DNA from 3 places in the Nissabacter sp. SGAir0207 genome. Region 3 is predicted to be linked to each of the others. Evidence: predicted binding sites of a transcription regulator. Region 3 holds the regulator's gene; each other region holds the start of a gene.
The links. Region 3 encodes CRP, which controls carbon source genes, mostly activating them, when cyclic AMP is high. Its sites were predicted from a motif close to ATGTGANNNNNNTCACAT; they were not measured.

Region 1 (9,868 bases), 230 kb from region 3:
CTCCGGCGCGATGCCGCTCGGGTTGGCGGCCACGGTCGGCTTGGAATCCGGCGGCGGCGGGGTCGGCGTGGTGTCGGGTTTGTCATCACAGGCCATCAGCCCGGCCGCCAACAGTGCCACGGCGGTAAATTTCATTGCGCTTCTTAACATCCCATGTCCCTCTTGTTGAACGCTTACTGGTTGGCGGCGTGCCGCCCGATGCAGCGAGAGTACCCCAGCCGGGGGCCACGCCGCCACAGAATGCTCCGAAACCTGCCGGCGCACCCTGTAAGGATAGCAGCCGTGCGTCAGGCGTCCGGGAAGAGGAAGGGGTTGATGCTGCTGCGCGCGTAACCCTCATCCTCCATTTTGGCATCCAGCACCAGCGTCGCCAGGTCATCCGCCACCGGCTCGACGTTCGGATCTTGCTCCTGGAACAGGATTTTGAGGTAGGTGCCGCAGTCGTCGCAGCTCTCCGCCTTGACCGGCGACAGCGCATACTCCAGCGACCAGTAGTTCAGCCCGTGGGTATGCTCGCAGTTACTGCACTTGGCCTGCATCACGTGCCACTCGCACTCGCACAGGTTGCAGTGCAGGTAGCGCATACCGCTGACCGCGCCGAGGTGCATCAGGCTGGAGACCGGGATGCTGCCGCAGGTGGGGCAGAACTGGCGGTGCTCTCCATACTCAACGTGCGCTTTTCCGGGGATCAAACTGGCCATCTGCGCCCAATAGAGCGACAATGCCGCCCAGATCACCGGTGCCCGTTCACTGTTCACCTGTGAGAACTCGCGGCTAAGCAGCGCGGTGGCGTCACTCTCCAGCTCGCTCTCTGAACACTTCTCCAGATTCTCCAGCACGGCGCGCCAATGTGGATCGACCTGTGGGCGTAGCTCCTCCACCAGCGCATGCAGCAGGGTGCGCCAGTGCGGCGCGCGCTCAAAGGTGTGCAGGTTCAGCGGCGGCTGCGCGCTGTTGCCGCTGGCGGCCAGCACCGGTTCAATCTCCATCGTCAGCGGGTGATCGTGCAACACCTGCTGTTGCGCTTCGGCCACCAGCGCCGCGCCAATCAGCAAGTCCTGCAACGGGCTATCTTCCGCCAGTTTGCGCAGCCGTTCGGCGCGCCGGGCATAGAGGCTTTTCAGGTTGGCGAACAGCAGCGGTGGGATGGCATGCGCCACGCTCGCCCGGCTGGAGGGCGCGTCCGTGTCGCGGTTGGGGACAATGCGGATACTCAAGGCAATCACTCCCGTCTCGGCGTGGAAGAGGTGCCGGGCATGAAATCAGTTCTGTTCCCGCCCGAACAGCGCTAAGGTGGGCAACTCTGCCCTTTCTGGACATTAACACAGCCACTGTGTGGATGTTAAACAATCAGGTAACCCAGGTGAAAGATACACAGCAACACGCCCCGGCCGTTGAAGATGACGGCGTGCAGCGGCGCCAGGTACATCAGCGCCACCGGCTGGAGACGCCGGAAGAGGATTGGCTGGCAGAGGAGGTGCCGGTCGCGCTGGTCTATAACGGCATCTCCCACGTGGTGATGATGGCCACGCCCAAGGATCTGGAGGCATTCGCCCTCGGCTTTTCGCTCTCCGAAGGGATCATTGAAGAGCCGCGCGACATTTTTGGCATCGACGTGCTGCCCTCCTGCAACGGCATTGAGGTGCAGATTGAGCTGTCGAGCCGCCGTTTCGCCGGGCTGAAAGAGCGCCGCCGCGCGATGGCTGGCCGCACCGGCTGCGGCGTGTGCGGCGTCGAGCAGCTGGGCGATCTCTTCCGCCCGCTGATGCCGCTGCCCTTCACCCAGCAGTTTGATCTGGCGAAGCTTGACGGTGCGCTGGCGGCGCTGAAGCAGGTGCAGCCGGTGGGCCAGTTGACCGGCTGCACCCACGCCGCCGCCTGGATTGCGCCGGAGGGCGAGCTGCTCGGCGGCTGTGAGGATGTGGGCCGCCACGTGGCGCTCGACAAGCTGCTCGGCGTGCGCAGCGGCAAGCCGGAGTGGCAGGCGGGCGCGGTGCTGGTCTCCAGCCGCGCCAGCTATGAGATGGTGCAGAAGGCGGCGATGTGCGGCGCGGAGATTTTGTTCGCTGTCTCCGCGGCCACCACGCTGGCGGTGGAGGTGGCCGAGCGCTGCAACCTGACGCTGGTGGGCTTTAGCAAGCCGGGCCGCGCCACCGTCTATACCCATCCGCAGCGCCTGCGCTGAGTGGCTTAGATCGATTTCCTCGCCATTATTTCCTCTCGTCATAAGTCACGGATGCCGCCCCGCCCCAGCGCTGGGGCGGTCTGAGATAATCATTTTCAATATCATTTAATTAACTATAATGATCCCACTGCTTACGCGGTGCTTGCACCTGTCCGGCGCCGCCCAACTACCATGGAGATGAAGAATATGAGTTACTCACTGCCATCCCTGCCTTACGCATACGACGCACTTGAGCCGCACTTCGACAAGCAGACGATGGAGATCCATCACACCAAACACCACCAGACTTACGTCAATAACGCCAACGCCGCGCTGGAAAGCCTGCCGGAACTGGCTGCGCTGCCGGTGGAAGAGCTGATCACCAAACTGGATCAGGTACCGGCTGACAAGAAGACCGCGCTGCGCAACAACGCGGGCGGCCACGCCAACCACAGCCTGTTCTGGAAAGGCCTGAAACTGGGCACCACCCTGCAAGGCGAACTGAAAGACGCGATCGAGCGCGATTTCGGCAGCATCGACAGCTTCAAAGAGACCTTTGAGAAAGCGGCAGCCACCCGTTTCGGTTCCGGCTGGGCGTGGCTGGTGCTGAAAGATGACGGCAAACTGGCCGTGGTCTCCACCGCTAACCAAGACAGCCCGCTGATGGGCGAAGCCGTCGCTGGCGCATCCGGCTTCCCGATTCTGGGTCTGGACGTGTGGGAGCACGCTTACTACCTGAAATACCAGAACAAACGCCCTGACTACATCAAGGCGTTCTGGAACGTGGTGAACTGGGACGAAGCTGCGGCACGTTTCGCAGCGAAGAAGTAATCCCGCCGCTGGCGGCCACCGGCCGCCCGTGACACCCGATGCCAGCGCTTGCGCTGGCATTTTTTTTGCCCCCGCCTATGCTGGAGGGGCAGCGGGCGCGGCCCGCACCCGAAGGGAGAGACCATGCACTACCCACAGGTATTTATTGGCGCCATCCAGGAGCATGAAGAGATGCGCCCCACCGCCCTGATCAAGCGTGCCGTTGAGGGGCGGATTTTGCTGACGCCGCTGGGGCTGGAGGGCGACGAGCAGGCCGAGACGCGGGTGCATGGCGGCCCGGATCGCGCCCTGTGCCACTTCCCGCGTGAGCACTACGCCCACCTGCGCCAAGCCTTCCCGGAGCGTTGCGAGCACTTCCAGCCGCCGGGTTTTGGCGAGAATATCTCGACGCTGGGGCTGACCGAGCAGAACGTGTTTATCGGTGACATTTTCCGCTGGGGCGAGGCGCTGATCCAGGTGACGCAGCCGCGCTCCCCCTGCTACAAGATCAACATCCACATGGGAGTGGCGCAGCTCTCCCACCATCTCCAGCAGAGCGGCCGCTGCGGCTGGCTCTACCGCGTGCTGTCGCCCGGCTACGTCGGTGACGCGCAGCCGCTGGCGCTGTTGACGCGCAACAGTGACATCAGCGTAGAAGAAGCGATTGCCATTGCCTTCCACCTGCCCTATGACGAGGAGCAGTACCGGCGGTTGCTGGGCGCGGCGGGTCTGGCGGCAAGCTGGAGCCAGAAGCTACAAGCCCGGCTGGAGACACGGCGGATTGAGGATTTCGGCCCGCGTCTGGATGGCAAGCCGAAAAAAGCATGACAGCGCCGGCCCACGAGGGCCGGGCTGGGATCAGAAAGGTTTTTTGGCGTAGCCGGTGACCACTTTCAGGCCCATCTCACGGCCCAGTGCGGTCATCGGGTGAACCACGATCAGGCCACGCACGCTCTTTTTCAGCGAGCCCATATCGGCCTGCTCTTTCTTGGAGATCTCGCGGCTGAACGGCAATTTGCTGAGCTGCTGCGCCTGGGTGCTGAGTTTGCTGATCATCACCTCTTTCAGGCGGGCGATCTCTTTCTCCAGCTTCTCTTTCTCCACCTCGTGCTGGGCAATCAGTTCGGCATTGCCCTGCGGGATGATGGTGGCGTCTTTGTGTTTCAGGGCGTCCAGTTTGTCACTGAGGCGCTTAATTTCTGCTTTTTCTTGGTCTTTCATGGTGGTGGCCCGTTTGTGCCGCAGGCGGGCACATCATTAATAGAGGATCGGCGCACAGTGTAGCAGGAAGCGCGCCATTCATCAGCCCGGCTTTTGGCGGTCGCGGTCGGGCGGGGGTCAGAAGGCCTTTTTCAGGCTGATACCGGCAATCAGGCCGGTCACGGAGAGCACCATGGTGGAGTGGAGAATCTGCTGGTAGCGCTGGCGCTGCATCGCCTGAAGCGAGGCCTCCAGCGGCTCCGCACCAGCGGTGAGGGTCGGCGCGGCCGGCAGGGCAGGCACACAGTGCAGCTCGCCGAAGGGGCCGAGGATCTCATCGTCACTGAAGCGGTACTCGTGGGCGTCGTGGTTCAGCTCCTCGCGCATCGCCATCAGCAACTCGGCGTCCTCATACTCGTGGCGGCTGATGACGCCGAGGCCATACATCAGCTTCAGCCGTACCGACAGCTCGCCCAGCGGGCCACTGCCGCTCAGCAGCGGCTCTACCGCATACTTCACCGCGTAGTCATCTTTGCGGAATACATGGAGCACCAGAATATTGACCGCCTCCGTCAGCAGTTCAACGGCGGCGAAGATAAACCCGCGCACGCTCTTGCCAGCGTTCAGTTTTTCCAGCACCCGGTTTTCGAAGGCCTGTGCAGCTTCAATCATGGTGATATTTTGCGTTAAGGAGATCACAACATCCGGATACCCGGCCATACCTGGCCTCCAGTCAGCGGGGCGTGGCCCCCAGGCTGGAGTGCGGGCCACTCTGGCCCGCCCCCTTTTTTACCACATTTCGCCGTCAGATGGCGTGATAGGCGTTGACCGCCTCGGTGACGGCCTCGCTGTCAGCCGGCAGGCCGGAGATATGGGAGAGCGCGCCCTGCGGCCCCATGTTCGCCAGCAAGTCCACCAGCTCGGCGGCCTGCGGGTCGCTCTCGCTGCGGTAGTGCAGCGCCGCGGCGATGCCCTTGATCAGGTTCTCATGCGGCAGTTGGAAGTCCAGCGCGCCGAGCAGCGGCTTGACCAGACGGTCACCGGCGCTCAGTTTGCGCAGCGGCTGGCGGCCAACGCGCTCGACGTCATCCTTCAGGTAGGGGTTTTCGAAGCGGGTCAGGATCTTGTCAATGTAGGCGGCGTGCTTCTGCGGATCGAAGCCGTAGCGTTTGACCAGCACCGCGCCGCTCTCCTCCATCGCGCCCTTCACCACCTGGCGGATGGCCGGGTCGAGGATGGCGTCACGGATGGTGGCGTGACCGGCCAGCTTGCCGAGGTAGGCGGTGATGGCGTGGCCGGTGTTGAGGGTGAACAGCTTGCGCTCCACGAACGCCATCAGGTTGTCGGTCAGCTCCATGCCAGCGATTTGCGGCGGCTCGCCCACGAACTGGGTTTTGTCGACGATCCACTCGCTGAACGTTTCTACCGTCACTTCCAGCGGATCGGTGCTGCCCTCGGCTGCGGGCGGCACGATGCGATCCACGGCGGAGTCCGCGAAGCCGACATGCTCATCCACCCACGCCTTCTCCTCTTCCGGCAGGGCATCATAGATGTGCTGCTTGAACTGGCTGGTGCCGCGCACCATGTTCTCACAGGCGATGATGTTCAGCGGCTGCTGGTTGCCGCGCTGGTGGCGCAGTACCAGCCCTTTCGCCACGCTCGGGGCGATGCGCGCCAGAATGGTCGGGCCGACGGCGGTGGTGATCAGATCCACCTCGGCGATCAGGTCAATCGCCTCCTGACCCGCGCTGTTGACGGCGGAGACGCCGCTCACTGGCTCGACACGCTCCTGCTCGCCCACCACATGCACGTCATAGCCGCCGCGCTGGTTGAGCGCGTCGAGCACGGTTTGGTTCACGTCAGCGAACACCAGCTCCATCCCGGCATCTGCCAGCAGTTTGCCGATAAAGCCACGTCCGATATTCCCGGCGCCAAAATGTAGTGCTTTCATAAGAGTCATCCTTCCAACCTGCGTGGCGGCGGGGCCGCCACAGAGCCAAAAATCAGGGAGCGTCAGCTCCCCCGGAAATCGCCGGGCCGCCACGCCTGAGCCGGCGGCCAAATAGAGAACCGGGCCATCTGGCCCGGTTGTGTTGACTGTCAGACGCCCTGTTTTCCTGTCAACAGGTCGACCACTTCCTGAACGTTCTGGGTCGTGGAGAGCCGCGCTATCACCGACTCATCATCCAGCGCGTTGGTCAGGCTGGTGATGACCTGGATATGCTCATTGTTGCGGGCCGCAATGCCGATCACCAGCTTCGCCACTTCATCCTCATCCTCACCGAAGCGCACGCCCTGCGGATACTGGCAGAATACCACGCCAGTTTTCAGCACTTTGTCCTTCGCCTCAATGGTGCCGTGCGGCACGGCGATGGACTCGCCCAGGTAGGTCGGGGTCAGCTTTTCACGCGCCAGCATCGCCTCAACGTACTCTGGCTCAACGTAACCGCCCTTCACCAGCTGCTCACCGGCAAAGCGGATCGCCTGCTCTTTGTGGCTCGCCTGCTGGCCGAGGAAGACGTTGGCGGCGGTCAGGCGGAACAGTTGCGGTGCGCCCGCCGCTGCCGGTTCGTCAGCCGCGATCAGCTCGGCGGCCTGCGTCTGGGGAGCCGCCTGCGTACCGGCCACGCCCACTGCCGCGAGGCGGCCGGTCAGGTCGGTATACAGCTTGCTGTCGAGGAAGTTGGTCAGCGAGATGTGCTGCGCGTGTGGCGCATGGCGCATCGCGCGCTCGGTCAGGTCACGGTGGGTGATCACCAGATCGACGTCATCCGGCAAACTGTTGATCGCGCTGTTGGTGACGGACACGTGCGTCAGCCCCGCTTCCTGCACCTTTTTGCGCAGCACGCCAGCACCCATCGCGCTGGAACCCATGCCCGCGTCGCAGGCCACGATGATTTTGCGCACCGCGCTCAGGTCGCCATCCGGCGCAGCCGCTGCCGCCACCTGGCCACCCTTGGACTGGGATTTCATCTCCTGCATACGGCGGGTCGCATCTTCCAGCTCGTCGCCCTCTTTGGCCTTGGTGCTCTTCAGCAGAATCGCGGAAACCACGAAGGAGACGGCGAAGGCTGCCAGCACTGCACAGATGTTGGCGAAGTAGGCGCCGCGCGGGGTCATCGCCAGCACCGCCAGGATGGAGCCAGGGGATGCCGGGGAGACCAGACCGCCGTTCAGCAGGGTCAGGGTGAAGACGCCGGTCATGCCGCCGAGGATAACCGCCAGAATCAGGCGTGGGTTCATCAGCACATACGGGAAGTAGATCTCATGGATACCGCCCAGGAAGTGGATGATTGCCGCGCCGCCCGCAGACTGCTTGGCATTGCCACGGCCAAAGAAGACGTAGGCCATCAGCACGCCCATGCCGGGGCCGGGGTTGGCCTCGATCAGGAAGAAGATCGACTTGCCCGCCTCGGTCGCCTGCTGGATGCCCAGCGGCGAGAAGATGCCGTGGTTGATGGCGTTGTTCAGGAACAGGATTTTCGCCGGTTCCACGAAGATGGAGGTGAGCGGCAGCAGGCTATGGGTCACCATGATGTGCACGCCAGCGGCCAGCAGCTTGGAGAGCGCCTCAACCAACGGGCCGATGGCCAGGAAGGCGAGGATCGCCAGCAGCATACCGATGATGCCAGCGGAGAAGTTGTTGACCAACATCTCGAAGCCGCTCTTGATCTTGCCGTCTGCCCAACGGTCAAAGCGCTTGATCGCCCAGCCGCCCAGCGGGCCGGCAATCATCGAGCCGAGGAACATCGGCATGTCCGCGCCGACAATCACGCCCATAGTGGTGATGGCACCCACCACGCCGCCACGCTCGCCGCCCACCAGCTTACCGCCGGTGTAGCCAATCAGCAGCGGCAGCAGGTAGGTGATCATCGGGCCGACCAGCTTGCCCAGTGTCTCGTTCGGCAGCCAGCCGGTTGGGATAAACAGTGCGGTGATAATCCCCCAGGCGATAAATGCGCCGATATTGGGCATCACCATGTTGCTCAGAAAGCGGCCAAAATTTTGGACCTTGACCTTAACATCTGGTGAAAACATAAAACACACCCCTATTGATACGCGCCGGCAATAAGAGCGCGTGAATTCATTGAGACGGTGCAGCACAACCCGTCACTATTACTGTATGCAGGGCGGACTCTACCACGCTCTTTTTTGCGCGCGTAGCGCCCCCGCTTTCTGTGATCCAGATCACACCAAAGCCCGGCATTAACCGCAATTTAGCGTGACACAGATCACAAAAAGGTCAGCCCAAACGGCCACTTTGCCGATAAAAACGGCATCCTGAACAGGAAAACGTGAGTTGTATCACATTTGTTAACAGCCATTTTTTGCTGCAAATGAGATCACAATCACAATTTATTTTCCATTAACTCTGCATTGGGGCGACCCTTTGGCGTGCCCCTTCAAACTGTAGCCAATCCAGAGGTTAATGGGATGAATTCCAGCAGAAAGTGAGTAGTAGCTTACTGAATGAATGGAGGGGGAAGCTTGCCGGCCCCGTATGGGGCCGGCGGGGGATTATTTGCCCTGCGCCTTGGTGATGGCGGCCTGCAACGATTCGGCGGAGACCGCTCCCGGCAGGAAGGTGGTGTTCTGCGCGGTGGCCCCTTGGGTCGGCATTACGATAAAGGCCGGGGTGCCGCTGAAGCCCAGTTCGCGTGCCAGATCGTCCACTTTCGACAGCGCCTCGTGGGTCTGGTTGCGGGTCGCTTCATCCGGCTGGCTGGCCCCGGCGGCTTTCACCGCGGCCTGAATGTCCCCTTCCGTCAGTTTGCCCTCGTTGTGGCCGGTGTGGAAGATGGCGTTATGGTAGGTGAAGTAGGCTTGCGCGCCCTTCTCCTTGAACACCGCCATGCCGGTTTCCGCCGCGGTGATGGAGGGCTGCCAGCGCTGGCCGAAGATCGGCCACTCTTTGAAGATGAAGCGCACCTGCGGGTTGGCTTTCACCGTCTGCTCAACCAGCGGGGCCATGTGGCTACAGTAGATGCACTGGTAATCGAAGAACTCCACCAGCGCCACCTTGGCGGTTTTCGGGCCAATGCTCGGGGTGGCCGGGTCATTCAGCAGCGCGTCGCTGTTTTGCAGCACGGCGTTGAGGGAAGCCTGCTGCTGTTGCGCCGCCTGTTGCGCCTCCAGCTTCTGGCTGGCCTGCACCAGCACTTCCGGGTGCTGCACCAGATAATCAGCGGCGATTTTGCCAATCGCCTCCTGCTGGGCCGGGGTGAAGGTGGCGGGCGCATCCGCCGCGCTGGCCAGTGCCGGGGTCATCATCAGGGCGCTGACCAGCGCCATCAGGGTGGTTTTCATCTTGTTGTCCTTCATCATGATTGGGTGGCCCCGGCAAACGTGGGTGCCGGGGCCATCAGGCTCGCGGCCTGAATAAAAAACCCCCACGCCGATGCGTGGGGGCCAAATCCAAGCAGCTCAGTCGGCTTAATATTGGCCGTTGAGCGCGTTCTGCGCCCGTTGCAGCACCTGTTGCTTGGTCGCCAGACCAGACATCATGGTGTTGTACTGCGTCACCTGCTGCTGGGTCGGGAACTGCACCTGGCTGCCGTTGAAGGTGGCCTGATTGCCCTGTTGGATCAGGTAATCCCCCACCTGCACCACCTCCTGCGCGAACCCTGCAAGCGCCGGGATAACCGGCGTCAGGCCATTGGCCGGACGGGTGACGATGCTGTCATAGGCCTGATT
Region 2 (9,868 bases), on a different contig from region 3:
TTAACAAAGGCGGTGCCATTCTCATCAATGAAAATGCGCCCCTTGTCATCCAGATCCTCATCCAAATTGCGGCCGGAGATCATCGTAAGAAAGCTGTCTGGACTGTTGAAAATGCCGATTAGGGCCTTAAACATCATCTGCTCCTGCTCACGTTATTATTTAATCCTCTCTATATATAGTTCATGAAAGCGGGCGCGCCAATTTATTCATAATAGTCACTGGTACAGGACGGTTGAGTGGAAATAACTATTAAGAGGATTCTGAATGCACCAGACCTTTCATTGTCCTGTTATTTTTCTTATCACCAGAGTTGTACAGAGAAATAATCCGGTACAACCTGCCTGTCGCTAACCCCTTGAACCGATACCCTCCTTGATAAAAAATATTATTCATCCCTCCCGGTAAGAAAAAATAGCTGCGCTTTTTTCATACCGCTCCGCTTGTGAATATTAAGTGATTGGCTAAGCTCAAGGGGTGGGCATATTGTTGGGTTCTGCTGTATCCATGACAGCATCCACTCGCCCGCTCCCTGGTTCTCACTCACTGATAGGAGGTGTCATGGCCGAGCATCGTGGAGGTTCGGGAAACTTTGCGGAAAACAGAGAGAAAGCATCAGAAGCAGGTAGAAAGGGTGGACAGCGCAGCGGCGGGAATTTTAAAAATGACCCGGCCCGTGCGTCCGAAGCTGGACGAAAAGGTGGCCTGCACCGCAATCAGGCTGACTAGACCATGCCCCTATACTGCGGCACCACCTCACTGGCAAGCCGGCTGAGGCATTTTGCTTCGGTCGGCTTTTTATTGCGTGCGGCATGACCCGCACACGGCATTATGCGAAGGAAGGCATTTATGACACCCTCTGTCCACACCCCCCGTTTTTCTCCTCTCCGTTGTCTGGCACTGCTCTGCGCCGTGCTGGCCGGTAGTGCACCAGCCTATGCCGAAGAGAGTGGCCCCACCCAGATCCAGGCCCCCGGTGCCGAAAAGACCACCAAAGACAAGGTGCTGGAGACCGGTGCCAATGTGTTGCAGGATCGCGCGCCGATTGACGCCATTAGCGCCTATCTGGATGGCTTCCACTTCTATAACGGCGATAAAAATGGCCAGATGGAGGCGCACCACTACGTCACCATTCTCAATGATGATGTGATGCAGGCAGTGATTTATGACGGCAACGGCAAAGACGCCAAGCTGATGGGGGTGGAGTACATCATCAGCGCCCGCCTCTATGAGAAGCTGCCGCCGGAGGAGAAAGTGCTGTGGCACAGCCATCGCTATGAGGTGAAGTCTGGCAGCCTGATTGCGCCCGGCCTGCCAGAGGTGGCGGAGAAAGCGTTGATGTCCAAGATTGTCACCACTTACGGCAAGACCTGGCACACCTGGCACACTGACCGCGACAAAGAACTGCCCTATGGCATTCCGGCGCTGATGATGGGCTTTACCGGCGAGGGGCAACTTGACCAGAAATTGTTGAAGGATCGTGACCAGCGCTTTGGCATTGACTCCAAGGAGCGCCAGCAGGATCGCGCTTCGCTGGAGGCACCTGAGCCGGATAAACTGGCCGATGCCTGGCAGCATGGCAAGGTGATCCAGCTCCAGCGGGTCGAAGGTGGCGGCGAGCACCAGCATGGCGCCACCGGTTTCACCGGCCATGCCGAAACACAGGTGCCGCCACAGGCCACGGAGAACAGCGGGAAGCCCTGAGGCTTCCCGTCGCGTTAGCCGTTGACGATGGCCCCGCCATTCACATGCAGCATCTGGCCGGAGACGTAACGTGAGTCGTCACTTGCCAGATAGACATAGGCGGGCGCCAGATCGGCCGGTTGCCCTGCACCGAACGGCAAGTCCGTACCAAACTTCTCGACATCCTCGCCGGCGAAGGAGCCGGTGATCAGCGGTGTCCAGATTGGGCCGGGCGCGACGCCATTGACGCGGATGCCGCGGGGTGCCAGGTTTAGCGCCAGTGAGCGGGTAAATACGGTGATGGCCCCTTTGGTGGCCGAGTAGTCAATCAGCTCAGCGTTGCCGTGGTAGGCGGTCAGTGACGAGGTGTTGATCACCACCGCGCCCTCTTTCATCTTCCGCACCGCCGCCTGCGTCAGGTAGAACATGCCGAAGAAGTTGGTGCGGAAGGTCTGCTGCAACTGCTCGGCGGTAATGTCATCAAAATCCTTCTGCGGGTGCTGCTCGCCAGCATTGTTCACCACGATATCAATCTGGCCGAACGCCTCATGCACCTGCGCCACTGCCTGATGGCAGAACGCCTCATCACCAATATCACCGGCAATCAGCACGGTTTTGGCACCCCACTTCTCCGTTTCCTGGCGGGTCGCTTCCGCATCATCACCATGTTTCAGGTAGAGCAGCGCCAGGTCAGCCCCCTCTTTGGCAAACGCAATCGCGACGGCCCGGCCAATGCCGCTGTCGCCACCGGTAATCATCGCCACCTTGCCCTTTAATTTTCCTGCCGCTTTATATTCCGGGTCGATATAGACTGGCTCTGGAATGTTATTCTCTTCACCTGCGGCCTGTCCCGCCCCTGTTTTTTCATCGCCTGCGTTATTCATCAGACTGCCCTCACGTTTAAGGAGAAATATCGCCCGTTGGCGGTGTGGCATTATTGCCGCGCCGGGCTTACCCAAAGGATGGAAAATAGCGACACGCCCATTGGCTGGCGCGCCACTGAAAGTCTATACGGGGAGAGGGCAAGCGCAAGGCGGGCCTGAAAATTCTCCAGAACAAAAAAAGGGCTGCCTGAGGCAGCCCACGCAATCAATTCCGGAAACCGGGGAAATGCGATGGGGAAATAGGAACATCAACGCGGTGGCGTATCGCCGCCCGTTGGCGGCACCACACTCTTGCCTTTGCTGAGCAGGCCCGTTTTCAGTTTGTTGAGGCTCTCCAGCATCTCCAGCACGCTGGGCGGGGCCGCCGCGTCTTTGGAGAAGGAGGAGTCGCCGGCCATGTTCCAGTCTTTGAAGACATTCAGCATCTCCTCTTTCTCTGCGCTGGCCCCGTAAATCTGCAAGAACAGCCGGCCAAAGTTGAGAGCGTGCTGGCGATCCTTACGCCGGATCGACTCATGGGTGTAGTTACGCGAGGTGCTGAAGCAGACGTTCGCCAGCCAGGAGAGCAGACCGACGCCGAGCACGCCGCGGAAGAAGACATAGAGCAGTGCGATCTCGTCATAGACCTGCGCATTCGCCAATAACACCGAGCCTTCAGCAAAGGTGAAGAAGGCGGCGATAACTGCCAAAAAGGCCGCCACAAAGCCAATGATCGACCAACGGGTCGCCAGCTGCGAAAACCCCTTGTCATCCAGATCCAGCTTGGCACTCACCTCTTTCACATAGCCAGGGATCTTCCCGTCGATGCGTTTCTGCTGGGAGAACTCTTTCAGCTCTTTATTCTCTTTCTTCAGGGCCGAGTTCTCCTGACTGAGGCGCTCGTTCTCCGCCTGCATGGTTTTGAAGCGGGCAGCGGCCTTCTCCATCAGCAGTTCGCGGTCAACGCTCTGTTGCAGCTCAACATCACGCTGGCCGAGTTTGGTCTTCAGGGTTTCGACGGTCTGGTTGAGCGAGAGATTTTCAGTGCTGTGCTGACGTAACAGCAGATCATAAAGGTAGGACTGGCCACCCTCGCCACCGTGGTTGCTCAGCTCACCATTTTCCAGATCCTTATAGAAGGTGCTGCGGAGGTAATCTTTCTGGCGGCCATGAAAACCACCCTCAATATCCCCCAGCATATTATCGACCAGCTCCATCTTGTCACTGTTAATCAACGGCACCAACTCCAGCGCCGTCTCTTCCGTGATATAGCCAATGCGCAGTAAATAATCGATATATTCGTAATAAATATGTTTACTTCTAAATTTCATTTCCTGTCACCTCTCGTTTGATTCCATAAAGAGGCCGGCGCTGTTAAAAAGAAATTAACTCCTCTTGCCGAACCCAATGGTTTACCCTGTTTAACGGACACACACGCCCTCCTTAAAAGACATTATCCAGACACTTAAGCCGGATTGATGGGTCACTAAAACGACTATAGCCGCCTCGCTCCCGACCGCCATCACATTCCCTCGTTGAGAAAACTAAAAAAGGCCAGTGAGATAAATCAGCCCATTTTCTGCCAATGGGCCAGAATATGCTGGCAAGCGGCGAACCAGAATGATTTTCCACTGGCTATACCCGCTGGTGCCCACCAGCGTAAGCGGGTAGATGGGGCGGCGGTGGGTCCAGGGACATTGCACTGGGTTTACTCATTGGGAGGGGGAGCACAACAATTGACTATTAGGGGAATGGATCTTGAAACCCCCCTTAACGTTGCATACTATTTCACTATATTCCGGCCCATAAAGGAGGCCTCATGCGTCCTTCAACGGTACTTAATCTGAAACGCAGTGCGGTGCGTGAAGCAACTCACCGTTTTCGTGCAACAAATCCACGCATATTCGGCTCAGTGCTACATGGCACAGATGCTGATGGCAGCGATCTTGATTTATTAGTGGATACATTGCCCGGTGCGACGCTGTTTGATCTGGGTGGCCTGCAAGATGAATTGGAAGTATTGCTGGGCATTCATGTCGACTTACTGACACCCGCTGATCTGCCAATGGCTTTCCGTGCTCAGGTTCTTGCGGAAGCACGTCCAGTATGAATGAACATCGCCTCCCTGATTATTTGGATCATATGGAACAGGCAGCCAATGATGCCTGTAATTTTATCACGGGAATGACCAAAGACGCTTTTTTGGAAGATAAGCGCACGCAGCAGGCGGTCATAATGAGCCTGATCATTATTGGTGAAGCCGCTACCAAAGTAATGGACGGCTTCATGCCCTTTGTCCAACGCCATTCGCACGTGCCCTGGCGTAATATGCGTGGCATGCGCAACCGCATTGCCCATGGCTATTTTGACATCAATCTCGACATGGTTTGGGACACGGTACAGACAGCCCTGCCAGACCTGCTTAGCCAGCTTCATGACATAAGGCCAGATGCAGAAACTGGCAACCACGATAGTTAACGCCTCGCGATAAGCCCGGTTAATGGCCGGCCCCCTACCCTAACCCAACACCTCCGCCAGGAACTTCCCGGCGCGGGCTGCGCCCTCTTCATCGATGGTATGGCCCACACCCGGCAGGAAGTGGGTTTGCACCGCCATACCTGCCGCCTTCAGCGCCTCGCTGGCGCGTTCGCTCTCCTGCCAGGGAATGACCGCATCCGCCGTACCGTGAATCAACAGTAGCGGGCTATCGGTCGGCGTGAAGGGCGGCGGTGACGCCAGCCGGCCAGAGAAGGCCACCACCGCCGCAACCGGCCAGCGACCGCTGGCTACCGCATCCAGCGCCATGATCGATCCCTGTGAGAACCCCACCAGCGCCACGCGATCCAGCCGATCGGTAAAACCATGCTGGCTGACGATGGCGGACAGAGCGGCATCAAAGCTCTCACGTGCCGCCGCCAGCCGGGCGGGACGATTTTCGGGCGTCACGCCGTTAATACTGAACCATTGGAAGCCGTTGCCGCCGCCGTCAAAAGGAAAAGGCGCGTCCGGCAGGGCGAAGCGGGCGGCTGGCAGAATGCGCTGCCAGAATGAGGCCAGGATTGCCAAATCGCTGCCCCGGCTGCCAACGCCGTGTAAAAAGATCACCAGTGAATGGGACATTTCAGCTCCTTCTCTCTTTTTAGGCTGGCACCTGCCAGCAGGTTATCAGGCTGTTTATTGTTCCATATAAAAATATCACCGAGGAAAATGATTTAAACAAAAAATGTGATGATTCAACGTTATTAATAACAACAAGGGTTATTGGTTGATTTTGGGAGAGTTTATTTTTTATCCACTGGTTAAACAGTGTGCTACAATGTGACCGCTGTCACACTTATCTGTAATTTGACTTAAGCGCTACATGCTGTGCAACGGACGACCTTAATAACGCCGGCACACGGCTAGCGCGGTTTTTGCAAGGACTACCATCATGAGTGCACTCGCCACCGGCGTCGTTCTGGCGCGCTGGGAAATTCTCAGCGCCGTTATCATGTTTTTTGCCAGCACCCTCAACATCAGCCTGCGTAGGGCCAGCCGCCACGGCCTGGCTCTCCTCTCCAGCAGCGTCGGCATTGCCGTCTCTTGCTGGTTTGTAATGGGCTTGCTGGGGATCACCTCGGCGGATATGGCGCTCTATGGCGCCCATGCCAAGGATCTGTTTGTCGAAATCATGAGCCAGGCCCCGCAAAACTGGCCAATGCCTTAATCCCCACGCCGCAGCGCTTCTGGCCTGCGGCGTTCTCTTCTCTGCCCCTCCTCTCCACCAAATAATTTTAACCATTCATTAAAAATTACTCGTTACGCGTTTTTTCTCGGCTCGCATAGGATGGTGTCAGGCATGCCGTCTTCGATGGTCGATCATGGAAAAGGGGAAAACACGATGGTGAAGAGTGAACCTGTTACGCTGGTCATTACCCATACGCTGCTGCCGGGCCAGCAGGCGGCCTATGAGCGCTGGCTAGCGCGCATCATGCCGGTGGCGGAGAGCTTTGACGGCCATCGTGGTGTCAATGTGTTGCGGCCGGGTGAGGAGGGGGAGACTTACACCGTCTTGATCCGTTTTGATACGTTGGAACAACTGACGCGCTGGACGGCCTCTGAGGAGCGCAAAGGGCTACTGGCCGAAATCTCGCCCCTGCTGGCGCAGGGCGACCAGATCGAGGTGCGCGCGGGTAGCCAATTCTGGTTCACCCCGCCCCAGCATGGGGTACGCCGACCAGCGCGCTGGAAACAATATCTGCTGACGCTGGCGGTAATCTTCCCCTCCACCAATCTGGTACCGATGTTCTGGCACCAGGTGGCACCAGCGTTGACCGGCACGCTGGCGGGCCATTTGCTGAATGACGCCACGGTGGTCGGGCTGGTGGTCTTCTTCTGGATGCCGTGGCTGACCCGCGCGCTGGCCGGCTGGCTCAGGCGTTAGCTGCCAAACAGCCTGATGCCGAGTTGCGACAGCACGCCCAGCTGTGAAGGATGCGACACAAAAAGAATCCACAGAAAAAATGAAAAAGCGATCATGAGCGTGACAATGCGGTAAAACATTCCGTGTATCCTTCAACGCGAAAAATCGTCAGTGTTTTAAGACAATGCCTCATTGACGAGGCCGCGCATAACTATAGATGAGATAACGCATTTTACCCAAATGAAAGCAAAAAATTTGTTACGGGCCGGGATGAACTGCCGCCAGTGCCAGGGTCAGCTCATGGCATAAACGCGCTTTCAGGCTCTCTGCGGCCGGCGAAAGGGTGGCCCGATTTTGGTGTAATGTCACGCCAACTGACGGTAGCGCCGGCAAGGACGGTGCCGCCAGCCGGCAGAGAGTGGCGGGCAGGCCCGCCCCGGTTCGTACTGTCACCCCCAGCCCGGCAGCGAGCGCGGCCCAGATGCCTTGCAGGCTGCGGCTCTCCAATGCAATGCGCCACGGAATGCCCGCGCGATCCAGTGCGTCGGTGGCGTAGCGGCGCATCAGGCAGGGCGACTCAAACACCACCAGCGGCACCGGTTCACTCCCGCTGAAACGGCGGCTCTCCCCTGCGTTTGCGCCAATCCAGTGGAGCGGCAATTCGCCAAGGTGCGCCATAAAGGGCGTAGGCTGTGGTGATTGCCAGCACAGGGCCAGATCTAAATCATCCTGCAAAATGCCCTGCAACAGCTCCGCGTTGCGGCCGATGCGCGCGCTCATCTGCACCTCGGGGTGCGCCCGGGAGAATGCCCCCAGCACGGCGGGCAACAGGCGCTCGCCGAAATCCTCCTGCAGGCCCATGCGCAATGGCCCACTGAGGGCGCTGCCGCCGACCGCCATCGCCGCCTCACTGTTCAGCGCCAGCAGCCGACGCGCATAGCCGAGCAGTACCTCGCCCTGCCGGCTGGGCACCAAATGGCGTCCCGCTCGCTCCACCAGCGGCACGCCGCACTGCTGCTCCAATTTTTTCAGCTGCGCACTGACCGCAGACGTCGAGCGCCCCAGCCGATCGGCCGCACGGGCAAAGCTGCCCAGCTCAATGCCGGTAACAAAACTCTGCAACGCATCAAGGTCAAAACACCAGGGACGCTTCTCCATCATCCATCCTGTTTTTCGGGATTGTCTCTCCCATATTATGCGATATTCAGGACAGTGCCAGCGGCATATCCTCTCCTGACCATCCAGACAGGAGAGTCATTATGCCCTTTACCCGCATCATGCTACGCGAAGGCCGTACCGAGGCGTGGCTACAACGGTTGTCCACCCTGCTCCAGCAGCAACTGGTGGAGAGATTTTCTGTTCCACCCGGTGATTGCTTCCAGATGATTGAGTGTTGCCCGCCCGGCCGCCTGATTGCTGACCGTGACTATCTGGGCGGCCCACGCAGCGAGCAGTTCATTTTGTTCACCATCACCGCCGGTCGTTCCCGCAGTCGCCAACAGAAACAGGCGTTTTACCACCATCTGGCGCAGGCGTTGCACCGTGAGCTGGGCATTACACCGCAGGACGTGATGGTCATCATCACCTGCAATCAGGCCGAAGAGTGGAGTTTCAGTCATGGGCAGATGTATAACCCGGAGGACGTGTGATGATCGCCATGCAATACAGCTTTACCCTGCCAGCCGATTACGACATGGGCATTGTCATCCGCCGAATTGAAGAGAACGGCCATAAGCTGGATGGCTTTCCGGGGCTGGTTTTCAAAGCCTACCTCTATGCCCTGCGCGGCGAGCAGGGCGCGGAGAACCGCTATGCGCCTTTCTACCTGTGGCAGGACAGTGCCGCGATGCAGCGTTTCCTGTGCAGCCCCGGTTTCGCGGCGCTGACGGCTGCCTTTGGCTGGCCAGCAATCGATCTCTGGCCGCTGCTGCATATGCCAGACCTCCAGTTGCTGCGCCAATGCCGATGGGCCAGTCGCCGAATCACGTCGATTCCGCCACACAGCGATCTGCCCGGCGTATGCCTGCCCGCCCCGGCCAGCCATCAGTTGGCGGCCTGGAACCCGGCCTGCTGGCAACATCTGCACATGACCTTTTCGTCAGAAGAGATTGCCCAGCCGGTGGAGGCGGAGCAGCGCTATCGCATCGGCTATCTTTCATTTGGTTGCACTACAGAAAATCCTTCCACTTATGGATAGTGCGTTCTCTCTGGGAAAGAACTGTTCCACCCTGTAATTATTCGTTGGAAAATTGTGACTGCTGATGATTTTTTATGCCGTTAATTTGTAAAAATTAGCGATCCGTCACATCTGTGCTTAAGCTTGATTCTGTGTTGCTTCATTGATAAGGCATGCGTTTAACACGCAATGGCACTGCTAAAAGACAATAATTACAGGGAGAGACGTGTGACGAATAGCACGATTAATGAGCAAGCAGGCGCGCCACGTACGGCGAAAACGCCCGTCGAACCGCTGGTCAAGGTGATTGCCGTGATCGCCACCTTGGGTGGCCTGCTTTTTGGGTATGACACCGGGGTAATTGCTGGCGCCCTGTTGTTTATGAAGACCGACCTGCACCTGACGCCGCTGACCACTGGGCTGGTCACCAGTTCGCTGATCCTCGGCTCCGCCTTTGGTGCCATGACTGCGGGCCGGTTTGCTGACCGCCTTGGCCGCAAAAAGGTGATTCTGGTACTGGCCATCATCTTTATGTTTGGTTCGCTCGGCTGCGCGATGGCACCGAACGCCCACATGATGATCTTCTTCCGCTTCATCCTCGGCCTTGGGGTAGGCGGCGCGGCGGCCATTGTGCCGGTTTACATCGCGGAGATCGTTCCCTCTAACCGCCGTTGGCAGTTTGTGACCCTCCAGGAGCTGATGATCGTTTCCGGCCAGCTGGTGGCCTACACCAGCAACGCGGCGATC
Region 3 (9,868 bases):
TGACAATCTCAAAGCTATGGGTCACTGACGCGGCCTTGCCCAGCATCAGCGACACCGAGCAGTACTTCTCTGCCGAGAGGTTGACGGCGCGCTCCACGCTCTTCTCCGTCAGCCCCTTGCCGCTCACCACAAAGTGCAGGTTGATGTGCGTAAAGGTGCGCGGCACCTCGTCGCGGCGCTCTGAGGTCAGGCGCACCTCACAGTCGCGCACATCCTGCCGCGCCTTCTGTAGGATGGAGACCACATCAATCGCGCTACAGCCGCCCACGGACATCAGCACCATCTCCATCGGGCTGGGTGCCTTGTCACCGGCATTGCCATCCATCAAGATCTGGTGACCCGACGCGGACTCCCCCAGAAACGTCAGCCCTTCCACCCACTTTACCCGTGCCTGCATAGCCTCACCCTCCGATTATTTTCTGAAAATAGCCTAACCCCTCGCAGCCAAACAGGCAATCGGGCCGATCTTCATCATGCTGAAGCGAGACAACAGAAGACACTCGGTTCAGGCTGTGATAAAACAAACCCGAAACAAAATGTTCTGTATGGAGCAAGGTCAGGTTTTCAATGGAACGACGAGGCCGCCGTTTGGCGACTTTTCAGCCTCCGCCTTGCAGCATTATCAGACAGTTAATACTCTTGAAAGAGGCGTATTTTCAAAACGCCGTACAGGGAACTCTGAGCCCTGTGATTTTGGGCAGCGATTACAACAGAGGATAAAAGCAAATGGTTCTCGGCAAACCGCAAACAGACCCTACTCTCGAATGGTTCCTGTCTCACTGCCATATTCATAAATACCCTTCCAAAAGTACGCTGATTCACCAGGGTGAAAAGGCTGAAACGCTCTACTACATCGTGAAAGGTTCGGTCGCCGTGCTGATCAAGGATGAAGAGGGCAAAGAGATGATCCTCTCCTACCTCAACCAAGGGGATTTCATCGGCGAGCTTGGCCTGTTCGAAGAGGGCCAGGAGCGCAGCGCGTGGGTACGCGCCAAAACGGCTTGTGAAGTGGCGGAGATCTCCTACAAGAAATTCCGTCAGCTGATCCAGGTCAACCCGGACATCCTGATGCGCCTCTCCTCCCAGATGGCGCGCCGCCTGCAAGTTACCTCCGAAAAGGTGGGCAACCTCGCCTTCCTGGATGTGACTGGCCGTATCGCCCAGACCCTGCTCAATCTGGCGAAACAGCCTGATGCCATGACCCACCCCGATGGTATGCAGATCAAGATTACCCGCCAGGAGATTGGCCAAATCGTGGGTTGCTCCCGCGAAACCGTCGGCCGCATCCTGAAAATGCTGGAAGATCAGAACCTGATCTCCGCCCACGGCAAAACGATTGTCGTCTACGGCACCCGTTAATCCCGGATCAACACGGCGCAGCTGCGGCCCCCCGCACTGCGCCGTTCTTCCCTGATTGAACATGTGGCGCCGCCTTATTTACCATCCTGAAGTCAACTACGCCCTGCGGCAAACGCTGGTGCTCTGCCTGCCTGCGGCCATCGCGCTGCTGTTCGGCCAGCTCCAGGTCGGCTTGCTCTTCTCACTGGTGCCCGCCTGCTGCAACATCGCCGGTCTCGACACGCCCCATCGGCGCTATGTAAAACGTCTGGCCATTGGCGGCACGCTGTTCGCCGGATGCAGCCTGATACTGCAACTGCTCTTGCTCTACGCCCACTGGCCGCTGCCGCTGATTTTGCTGGCGCTGGCGCTGCTGCTCGGCGTGACAGGCGAGCTCAGCCCGCTGCATGGCCGGCTGCTCAACGGCACGCTGGTGGCGGCCATCTTTACCCTCAGCATGGCTGGCACCACGCCGCTCTGGCAGGCGCCGGGGCTATTCCTGCTCGGCACGCTCTGGTATGGGCTGTTTACCTGGGGCTGGTTCCGGCTGTGGAAAGAGCAGCCGATGCGTGAATCGCTCAGCCTGCTCTACCGCGAACTGGGTGACTACGTTGAGGCCAAGTACAGCCTGCTGACCCAGCATCTGGATCCAGACACTGCCCTCCCCCCGCTGCTCAAACGCCAGCAGAAGGTGATGGACTTGATTGTGCAGGTCTACCAGCAACTGCATATGCTCTCCGGCGAACGCCACCCGCACTATCGGCGGCTGTTCCGCGCCTTTCAGGTAGCGCTCGATCTCCAGGAGCACATTACCGTCAGCCTGCACCAGCCAGAGGAGGTGCAGAAACTGGTGGCGCAGAGCCAGGCAGAGGCAATTATCCGCCGCAATGCGGAGGTGATCGCCAAGCGGCTGCGGATGATTGCCGATGACCTGCTCTACCACCGCCGCTCCGCCCGCTTTGAGATGGGCGGCGAACTGGCGGCGCTGGAGAAGATTGCCAACCGCTACCCTGATAATCCGGTCGGCCAGTTCTGCTACTACCACTTCAGCCGCATCGCGCGCCTGCTGCACACCCAGCGGCCGCTCTATCGCCGCAACCTGATGGAGAGCCGCAACCGCCTGCCCTTCTGGCCAGCGCTGAAGCGCTACCTCTCCTGGCGCTCGATGTCACTGCGCAACGCCGCACGTGTCGGCGTGATGCTGGCGCTCGGCAGCTCGATTGGCCTGTTCTTTGACCTGCCGAAACCCTATTGGGTGCTGCTCACCGCGCTGCTGGTGATCCAGAACGGCTACAACGCCACCCGCGTGCGCATCCAGCACCGGGCCATCGGCACGTTAGCCGGGCTGGTGCTGGCCGCCGGTGTACTGCACCTGCAACTGCCGCAGGCCGCAATGCTGGGCCTGATGGTGTTAATCATGCTGGCCGCCTATCTGGTGCTGCGCAATAACTACGGGCTGGGCATGGTGGGGCTGACCATCACGGCGGTCTATACGCTGCAACTGGTGACGCAAAATGGCGCCAACTTCCTGATCCCACGGCTGGTAGACACGCTGATTGGCTGCGCGCTGGCCTTCGGCAGCACCATCTGGCTCTGGCCGCAGTGGCAGAGTGGCAAGCTGCGCGACAATGCCTGGCAGGCGCTGGAAGCCTATCAGGAGGCGATCCGCCTGCTGCTCAGCGCCGATCCAGACCCGGCAAAGCTGGCCTATACCCGCATCATGGCCAATCAGGCGCACAACACCCTCTACACCGCCCTCAATCAGGCGATGCAGGAGCCGGGCTTCAACTCCCACTACCTGACTGACATGCGGCTCTGGGTGATGCACAGCCAGTCGATTGTTGAGCACCTGAACGCGATGACCATTCTGGCGCGCGATCACTACATGCTGACCCCGGCGCTGGCGCAGGAGTATTTGGAAACCTGTGAGATTGCGCTCCAGAGCTGCCAGCAGCGGCTGATGTATGACGGCCCGGCCGACGGCAGCCCCTCGTCAGGGCCGATGTTCCGTGCGCCGGACAGCGCGCCGGAGATGCCAGTGACCGAGATGGAGCGCCCGTTGCGCCGCATCCTCTCCCATCTCAGCGCGATGAACACCATCTCCAGCCTGGCCTGGCGACAGCGCCCGCACCACGGCATCTGGCTGGCGCGCCGCGTGAGGCGCGATCAAAAAAGCCGCCCGGAGGCGGCTTCAGAGTAGAGGGGAATTTAACCCGCCAGCGTGGCGATGGCCTTCTCCAGCCGCGCCATGCCCTCATGGATGTCATCAAACTCGATCACCAGCGACGGCGCAAAACGCAGCACATTCGGCCCGGCGTTGAGCATCATCAGCCCCTGCTCCGCCGCGGCCGTCAGTATATCGCGGGCCTTGTTCTGGTACGGCTCGCTTAGCTCTGCGCCCAGCAACAGCCCCATGCCGCGCACCTCTTTGAAGATCGCATACTTCTGGTTGATCGCCTCCAGCGCCTTCAGGAAGTGCTGGCGACGCTCCTCAATGCCCGCCAACACCTGCGGGGTGTTGATGGTATCCAATGCCGCCTCAGCCACCGCGCAGGCCAGCGGGTTGCCGCCGTAGGTGGTGCCGTGGGTGCCGACCGTCATTGCCGAGGCGATCTCCTCGGTGGTCAGCATCGCGCTGACCGGGAAACCGCCCCCCAGCGCCTTGGCGGTGGTCAGGATGTCCGGCGTCACGCCGTAGTGCATGTAGCTGAAGAGCTGGCCGCTCCGGCCCATGCCACTCTGCACCTCATCAAACACCAGCAGTGCCTGATGCTGGTCACAGAGCGCGCGCAACCCTTGCAGGAACGCAGCGTCTGCGGGTGTCACGCCGCCCTCGCCCTGAATCGGCTCCACCACGATGGCGCAAGTGTGGTCGTCAATGACCGCTTTCACCGCATCAAGATCGTTGTAAGGCACATGGACGATGTCCGCCGGTTTCGGGCCGAAGCCGTCGGAGTACTTGGGCTGGCCGCCCACCGACACGGTAAACAGCGTGCGGCCGTGGAAGGCATTGTGGAACGCGATGATTTTGCTCTTGTAAGGGCTATGGCGGTGGGAGGCGTAGTAGCGCGCCAGCTTGAAGGCGGCCTCGTTAGCCTCTGCCCCGGAGTTGGCGAAAAAGACACGCTCGGCGAAGGTGGCGTCAATCAGCTTCTGCGCCAGACGCAGCGCCGGCTCATTGGTGAAGACGTTGCTGACGTGCCAGAGCGTTTCGCCCTGCTGGTGCAGCGCCGCCACCAGCGCCGGGTGGCAGTGGCCAAGCGCGGTCACCGCGATGCCGCCAGCGAAGTCCACATACTCCTTGCCCTGCTGATCCCAGACCCGGCTGCCCTTGCCCTTCACCGGAATGAACTGTGCCGGTGCATAAACAGGCAAAATCACCTGATCAAACGTGTCACGACCCACTGCTGATTTATCTGTCATACCGCTCTCCCTCTGCCATCAGACCAGCCGCCACGACCCGATGCCGCCACAGCCCATGAAATTATAATCAGGAAATATGCATAATAAATCACTTACAGGCAACCGGAAATCGCCTGCGGCGGCAAATTGTTGCCGTCAGCGGGCGAGGAAGTTGCCCAGCAGCTGCAAACCCTGTTCGCTCAGGATGCTCTCTGGGTGGAACTGCACCCCCTCCAGCGGCAGCGTGCGGTGGCGGATGCCCATGATCTCATCCTGCGCGCCGTCGCGCTCCGTCCAGGCGGTGACGCGGAAGCAGTCGGGCAGGCTCGGTGGATCAATCACCAGCGAGTGGTAGCGGGTAACGGTCAACGGCTGGTTGAGCGACTGGAACACCCCTTCGCCATCATGGCGGATGGGCGAGGTCTTGCCATGCATCACCTGCCGGGCGCGGACAATGCGCGCGCCGAAGCTCTGGGCCATCGCCTGATGCCCAAGGCAGACGCCCAGAATCGGCAGCTTACCGGCAAAGTGGCGGATGGCGGCCAGCGAAATGCCCGCCTCATCCGGCGTGCAGGGGCCGGGCGAGATCACCAACTGCGCCGGTGCCAGCCGGGCGATGCCATCCAGGTCAATGTGGTCGTTGCGGATAACCTGTACCTCAGCGCCGAGCTGGCAGAAATATTGGTACAGGTTATAGGTGAAGGAGTCGTAGTTATCGATCAACAGCAGCATGGGCAGATCCGGCAGAACATCACCGGGCAATTCTACTCATTTTCGCCGGGTTCGCTCACGACTTTATTGAAAATGGCGGTCAAATCGCTGAGATCGCCAAACGCCGCCTTCTCATTGGCCGCTACCCAGCCCTCATGATCCGCGCGCGACCAGTCAATGACATAGCCGGCGTGAATCACTAATTGTTCAAAGAAGATGCGTTGCGCCCGGCCATTGCCCTCGCGGAACGGGTGCAGCACGTTCAACTCGCAGTAGTAGTACGCCAGCCGCTCCACCAGTTTGTCACGTGGCAGGTCAGCCAGGTACTCCTCATCCTCCAGCGCCTGCATCAGCGCGTTGCCCTCTTTCTCAATGTAGGCGAAGTGACAGAAGCGGGTATCCTGCTTATAGATATCCATTTCGCGCAACTCGCCAGCCCACTCATAGAGATCCTGGAACAGCGTCTGGTGGATGGCGCAGAGGTGCGGTAGCCCGCACTCGCGCGGCCCGAGCGGGATGGTCGCGGCGCGCAGTGGCGTCAGCGCCAGTTCCGCCTCCAGCAGGGTGGCGGCCTTGCGGATGCCCAGCTTGTTTTTCAGTACCTGGGAGTTGGCATAGAGATAGGGATCGGCGCCATCGCCAAATTTATCGTTCATAGTTGGCCCTCACTTCCTCCAGACGCGCCAGTGCCTCGTCGGCGGGCAGCGTGACCGCCTTAATCTGGTGGCCATCAAGGGCCGTGCTTGCCTGAAAATTGGCATTTTTCCGCTGATCAAACAGCTTCTCTTTTTGCCTGAGCGTCATCTTTTTCGCCACGGTAGACCTCCTTTTGGCCGGTTAATGCGTCCGGTAAGGGCAGGCACTGTTTCGCCTGCCTGCGGCTAAGTATAGACATTGGCATTCGGGACGCAGGGCGACGGATAAAAGGTCGGGGCGAAACGGGGCCAGCCACGGCTGGCCCCGCTGCGGGTTAAGGCAGGATTTTGGCGGAAAGCAGGGTGATTGGTTTGGAAGGCACATTCTGGTAAGGGCCGACGTTTTCGGTCTTCACCTGGGAGATCTTGTCTACCACGTCCATCCCCTTGACCACCTTGCCAAATACGGCGTAGCCAAAATCGCGCTGGCCATGATCCAGGAAGGCGTTGTCCGCCACGTTGATAAAGAATTGGCTGGTGGCGCTGTCTTTATCGGCGGTACGCGCCATGGCGATGGTGCCGCGCAGGTTGCGCAGGCCGTTGTCCGCCTCATTCTTGATCGGGGCGTTGGTGATCTTCTGCTGCATGTCAGCGGTGAAGCCGCCGCCCTGAACCATAAAACCTGGGATCACGCGATGAAAAAGGGTGTTGTTATAGTAACCACTCTGGACGTAATCGACGAAATTCTTCACGGAAACCGGGGCTTTCTGGCTGTCCAGCTCCAGCTCAATATTTCCCGCTGACGTGGTAAGCATGACGTGTGTCTCGCCTGCGGCCTGCGCCAATGGGGCAAGCGCCGTCAGGGAAAACAGCGTGGCAAAAGCCACTAAAGTACGTTTGAACATGAACGGGTTCCTTTTTCCGGGTACAAACAACACAAACGCGTTGATTCTAAAGAGGCCCCCAAAGGGGCGCCAGCGCTTTACCTTTATTTACTTTAACAAAAGGTGACGGCCAGCGTGTCGCCGCCTGACACGACCGGCTGGGAACCGATGCAGGGTTATCGTTTGCCTGCACAAAATTGGCGACATTTGGCAAAGCTTTGCCATTTATTGCAGCTATTACACAAGAAGTAAGATATGCATCACAAATAATTCGCTGCCCTGTGTTACGATTCTGCGCTTCACGCCTGATCTCTCAGGCGGATTGCCAGTTCCCCCCACATTTTTACGTTTAACTGACAACCAGGCACGTCTATGACTAACAGCAATCGAATCAGGCTCACATGGATTAGTTTCTTCTCCTACGCGCTTACCGGCGCATTGGTAATTGTCACCGGGATGGTGATGGGAAATATCGCGCAGTACTTCAACCTGCCGGTTTCCAGCATGAGTAACACCTTCACCTTCTTAAACGCCGGTATCCTGGTGTCCATTTTCCTCAACGCCTGGCTGATGGAGATCATCGCCCTGAAGCGCCAGCTGATCTTCGGCTTTGTGCTGATGCTGGTGGCGATTGTCGGCCTGATGAACAGCCATAGCCTGGCGGTCTTCTCTGGCTGCATGTTTATCCTTGGCGTGGTCAGCGGCATCACCATGTCGATCGGTACCTTCCTGATCACCCACCTGTATGAGGGTCGCCAGCGCGGTTCGCGCCTGCTGTTCACCGACTCCTTCTTCAGTATGGCTGGCACCCTGTTCCCGATCATCGCCGCCGCCCTGCTGGCACGCAGCATTGCTTGGTACTGGGTCTACGCCTGCATCGGTGTGCTCTATATCGCCATCTTCATCCTGACGCTGGTGTCGGAGTTCCCGAAACTGGGCAACGACGCGCCGAAGTCCGTGCAATCCGTGAAGAAAGAGAAGTGGGGCATTGGCGTGCTGTTCCTCTCCATCGCCGCCCTGTGCTACATCCTTGGCCAGCTTGGCTTTATCCAGTGGGTACCGACCTACGCCGCCAAGCAGTTCAACATGGACATCACCCAAGCCGGTAGTCTGGTGAGCAACTTCTGGACGGCGTACATGGTGGGCATGTGGGTCTTCAGCGTGGTGCTGCGCTTCTTTGATCTGCAACGCATCGTCACCGTGCTGGCGGGTGCCTCGACCCTGCTGATGTACCTGTTCATCAGCACCTCTGACGCCTCGATGCTGCACTACACCATTCTGGGTCTGGGCTTTGTCTCCAGTGCCATCTACACCACGCTGATCACCCTCGGCTCCCAACAGACCAAGGTGTCGTCGCCGAAACTGGTGAACTTCATCCTGACCTGCGGCACCGTCGGCACCATGCTGACCTTCGTGGTGACCGGCCCGATCGTTGCCAAAAGCGGCGAGCACGCGGCACTGGCGACCGCCAACAGCCTCTATCTGGTGGTCTTCGTGATGTGCCTGCTGCTTGGTTTCGTGACCAAGCACCGCCAGCACGGCCACACGGCGGAAGCCAGCCACTAAGGCCATCGCTTCCCCAGCAAGGGCGCCTCAGGGCGCCCTTTTCTATTTTGCGGGCATAAAAAAACCGCCGGAAGCGGCGGTTTTTAGCAGATGGTCCAGTTACGGCTGGGCGACAAAGCCGATGGCGTCATAGACGCGCGTCAGCGTCTCCTGCGCACGGGCACGCGCCTTGGCTGCGCCATCACGCATGATCTGTTGCAGCAGCGCCTCGTTATCGCGGAAGTGGTGGTAGCGCGCCTGCAGGTCGGTCAGCATCCCGGAGACGGCATCCGCCACCGCGCCCTTCAGGTGGCCATACATCAGCCCCTCGAACTCCTTCTCCAGCTCAGCCACCGGCTTGCCGGTCACGCCAGAGAGAATGTCCAGCAGGTTGGAGACGCCCGCCTTGTTGGCGACGTCATAACGCACCACTGGCGGCTCATCGGAGTCGGTCATCGCACGCTTGATCTTCTTCGCCACGGCTTTCGGGTCTTCCAGCAGGCCGATGACGTTGTTGCGGTTGTCATCGGACTTGGACATCTTCTTGGTCGGCTCCTGCAACGACATCACGCGCGCGCCAGATTTCGGAATGAACGGCTCCGGCACCTTGAAGATATCGCCATACAGCGCGTTGAAGCGCGCCGCCACGTCACGGCTCAGCTCCAGATGCTGCTTTTGGTCTTCCCCCACCGGCACCTGATTGGTCTGGTAGAGCAGGATATCCGCCGCCATCAGCACCGGGTAGTCAAACAGGCCAGCGTTGATGTTCTCGGCATAGCGCGTTGACTTGTCCTTGAACTGGGTCATGCGGCTCAGCTCGCCAAAGTAGCTGTAGCAGTTCAGTACCCAGCTCAGCTGCGTGTGCTCCGGCACATGGGACTGGACAAAGATGGTGCTCTTTTCCGGGTCGATGCCGCAGGCCAGGTAGAGCGCCAGCGTATCCAGCGTGGCCTTGCGCAGCGCGTTGGCGTCCTGGCGCACCGTGATGGCGTGCAGGTCAACGATGCAGTAGATGCACTCATACTCATCCTGCATGGTTACCCACTGACGCAGCGCACCCATGTAGTTACCAATGGTCAGTTCACCGGACGGCTGCGCGCCGCTGAATACGATGGGCTTACTCATGTTATGCTTCCTGATTCTTGAATGATGACAGCCCAAGAGTGGGCAACAAATCGGCAAAATGGTCGATGACGCAGTCAGGCTGGCTCAGCGCAATCGGCTCACCGTAGTTATAGCCATAGCTCAGCGCAATCGCCGGGCAGCCGGCCGCCTTGGCCGCCTGAATATCATTGCGCGAGTCGCCAACAAACGCCATCTCCGACGCCCGTACCCCCAGCTTGCCCAGCATCA

Region 1: C1N62_RS00160 (PTS mannitol transporter subunit IICBA) is a predicted target of CRP. The motif match lies at 8,351-8,368, and genes of this name have one in related genera.
Region 2: C1N62_RS20465 (YjcB family protein) is a predicted target of CRP. The motif match lies at 5,860-5,877, and genes of this name have one in related genera.

Annotation. Positions count from the first base shown of each region.
Region 1 covers NZ_CP028035.1:35,064-44,931, reverse strand. Annotated here, with positions in the region: gene C1N62_RS00200 (DUF1795 domain-containing protein) at 1-135, opposite strand, end outside; gene fdhE (formate dehydrogenase accessory protein FdhE) at 288-1,217, opposite strand; partial or broken gene fdhD (formate dehydrogenase accessory sulfurtransferase FdhD) at 1,424-2,185, shown strand; gene sodA (superoxide dismutase [Mn]) at 2,372-2,995, shown strand; gene yiiM (6-hydroxyaminopurine reductase) at 3,119-3,802, shown strand; gene C1N62_RS00175 (YibL family ribosome-associated protein) at 3,833-4,195, opposite strand; gene C1N62_RS00170 (MltR family transcriptional regulator) at 4,313-4,894, opposite strand; gene C1N62_RS00165 (mannitol-1-phosphate 5-dehydrogenase) at 4,980-6,125, opposite strand; gene C1N62_RS00160 (PTS mannitol transporter subunit IICBA) at 6,275-8,212, opposite strand; gene C1N62_RS00155 (DsbA family protein) at 8,693-9,496, opposite strand; gene C1N62_RS00150 (DUF3053 domain-containing protein) at 9,608-9,868, opposite strand, start outside.
Region 2 covers NZ_CP028037.1:269,203-279,070, forward strand. Annotated here, with positions in the region: gene C1N62_RS20425 (BTB/POZ domain-containing protein) at 1-134, opposite strand, end outside; gene C1N62_RS20430 (general stress protein) at 559-726, shown strand; gene C1N62_RS20435 (OBAP family protein) at 847-1,701, shown strand; gene C1N62_RS20440 (SDR family oxidoreductase) at 1,716-2,564, opposite strand; gene C1N62_RS20445 (cell division protein ZapB) at 2,813-3,874, opposite strand; gene C1N62_RS20450 (nucleotidyltransferase family protein) at 4,363-4,653, shown strand; gene C1N62_RS20455 (DUF86 domain-containing protein) at 4,650-5,021, shown strand; gene C1N62_RS20460 (alpha/beta hydrolase) at 5,061-5,663, opposite strand; gene C1N62_RS20465 (YjcB family protein) at 5,974-6,249, shown strand; gene C1N62_RS20470 (antibiotic biosynthesis monooxygenase) at 6,424-6,966, shown strand; gene C1N62_RS23515 (hypothetical protein) at 6,963-7,085, opposite strand; gene C1N62_RS20475 (LysR substrate-binding domain-containing protein) at 7,204-8,103, opposite strand; gene C1N62_RS20480 (tautomerase family protein) at 8,205-8,594, shown strand; gene C1N62_RS20485 (DUF4865 family protein) at 8,594-9,142, shown strand; gene C1N62_RS20490 (sugar porter family MFS transporter) at 9,311-9,868, shown strand, end outside.
Region 3 covers NZ_CP028035.1:269,760-279,627, reverse strand. Annotated here, with positions in the region: gene C1N62_RS01190 (OsmC family protein) at 1-397, opposite strand, end outside; gene crp (cAMP-activated global transcriptional regulator CRP) at 727-1,359, shown strand; gene C1N62_RS01180 (YccS/YhfK family putative transporter) at 1,421-3,538, shown strand; gene C1N62_RS01175 (aspartate aminotransferase family protein) at 3,547-4,761, opposite strand; gene C1N62_RS01170 (aminodeoxychorismate synthase component II) at 4,897-5,472, opposite strand; gene C1N62_RS01165 (putative adenosine monophosphate-protein transferase Fic) at 5,505-6,107, opposite strand; gene C1N62_RS01160 (YhfG family protein) at 6,097-6,267, opposite strand; gene ppiA (peptidylprolyl isomerase A) at 6,422-6,991, opposite strand; gene tsgA (MFS transporter TsgA) at 7,343-8,536, shown strand; gene trpS (tryptophan--tRNA ligase) at 8,636-9,640, opposite strand; gene C1N62_RS01140 (phosphoglycolate phosphatase) at 9,642-9,868, opposite strand, start outside.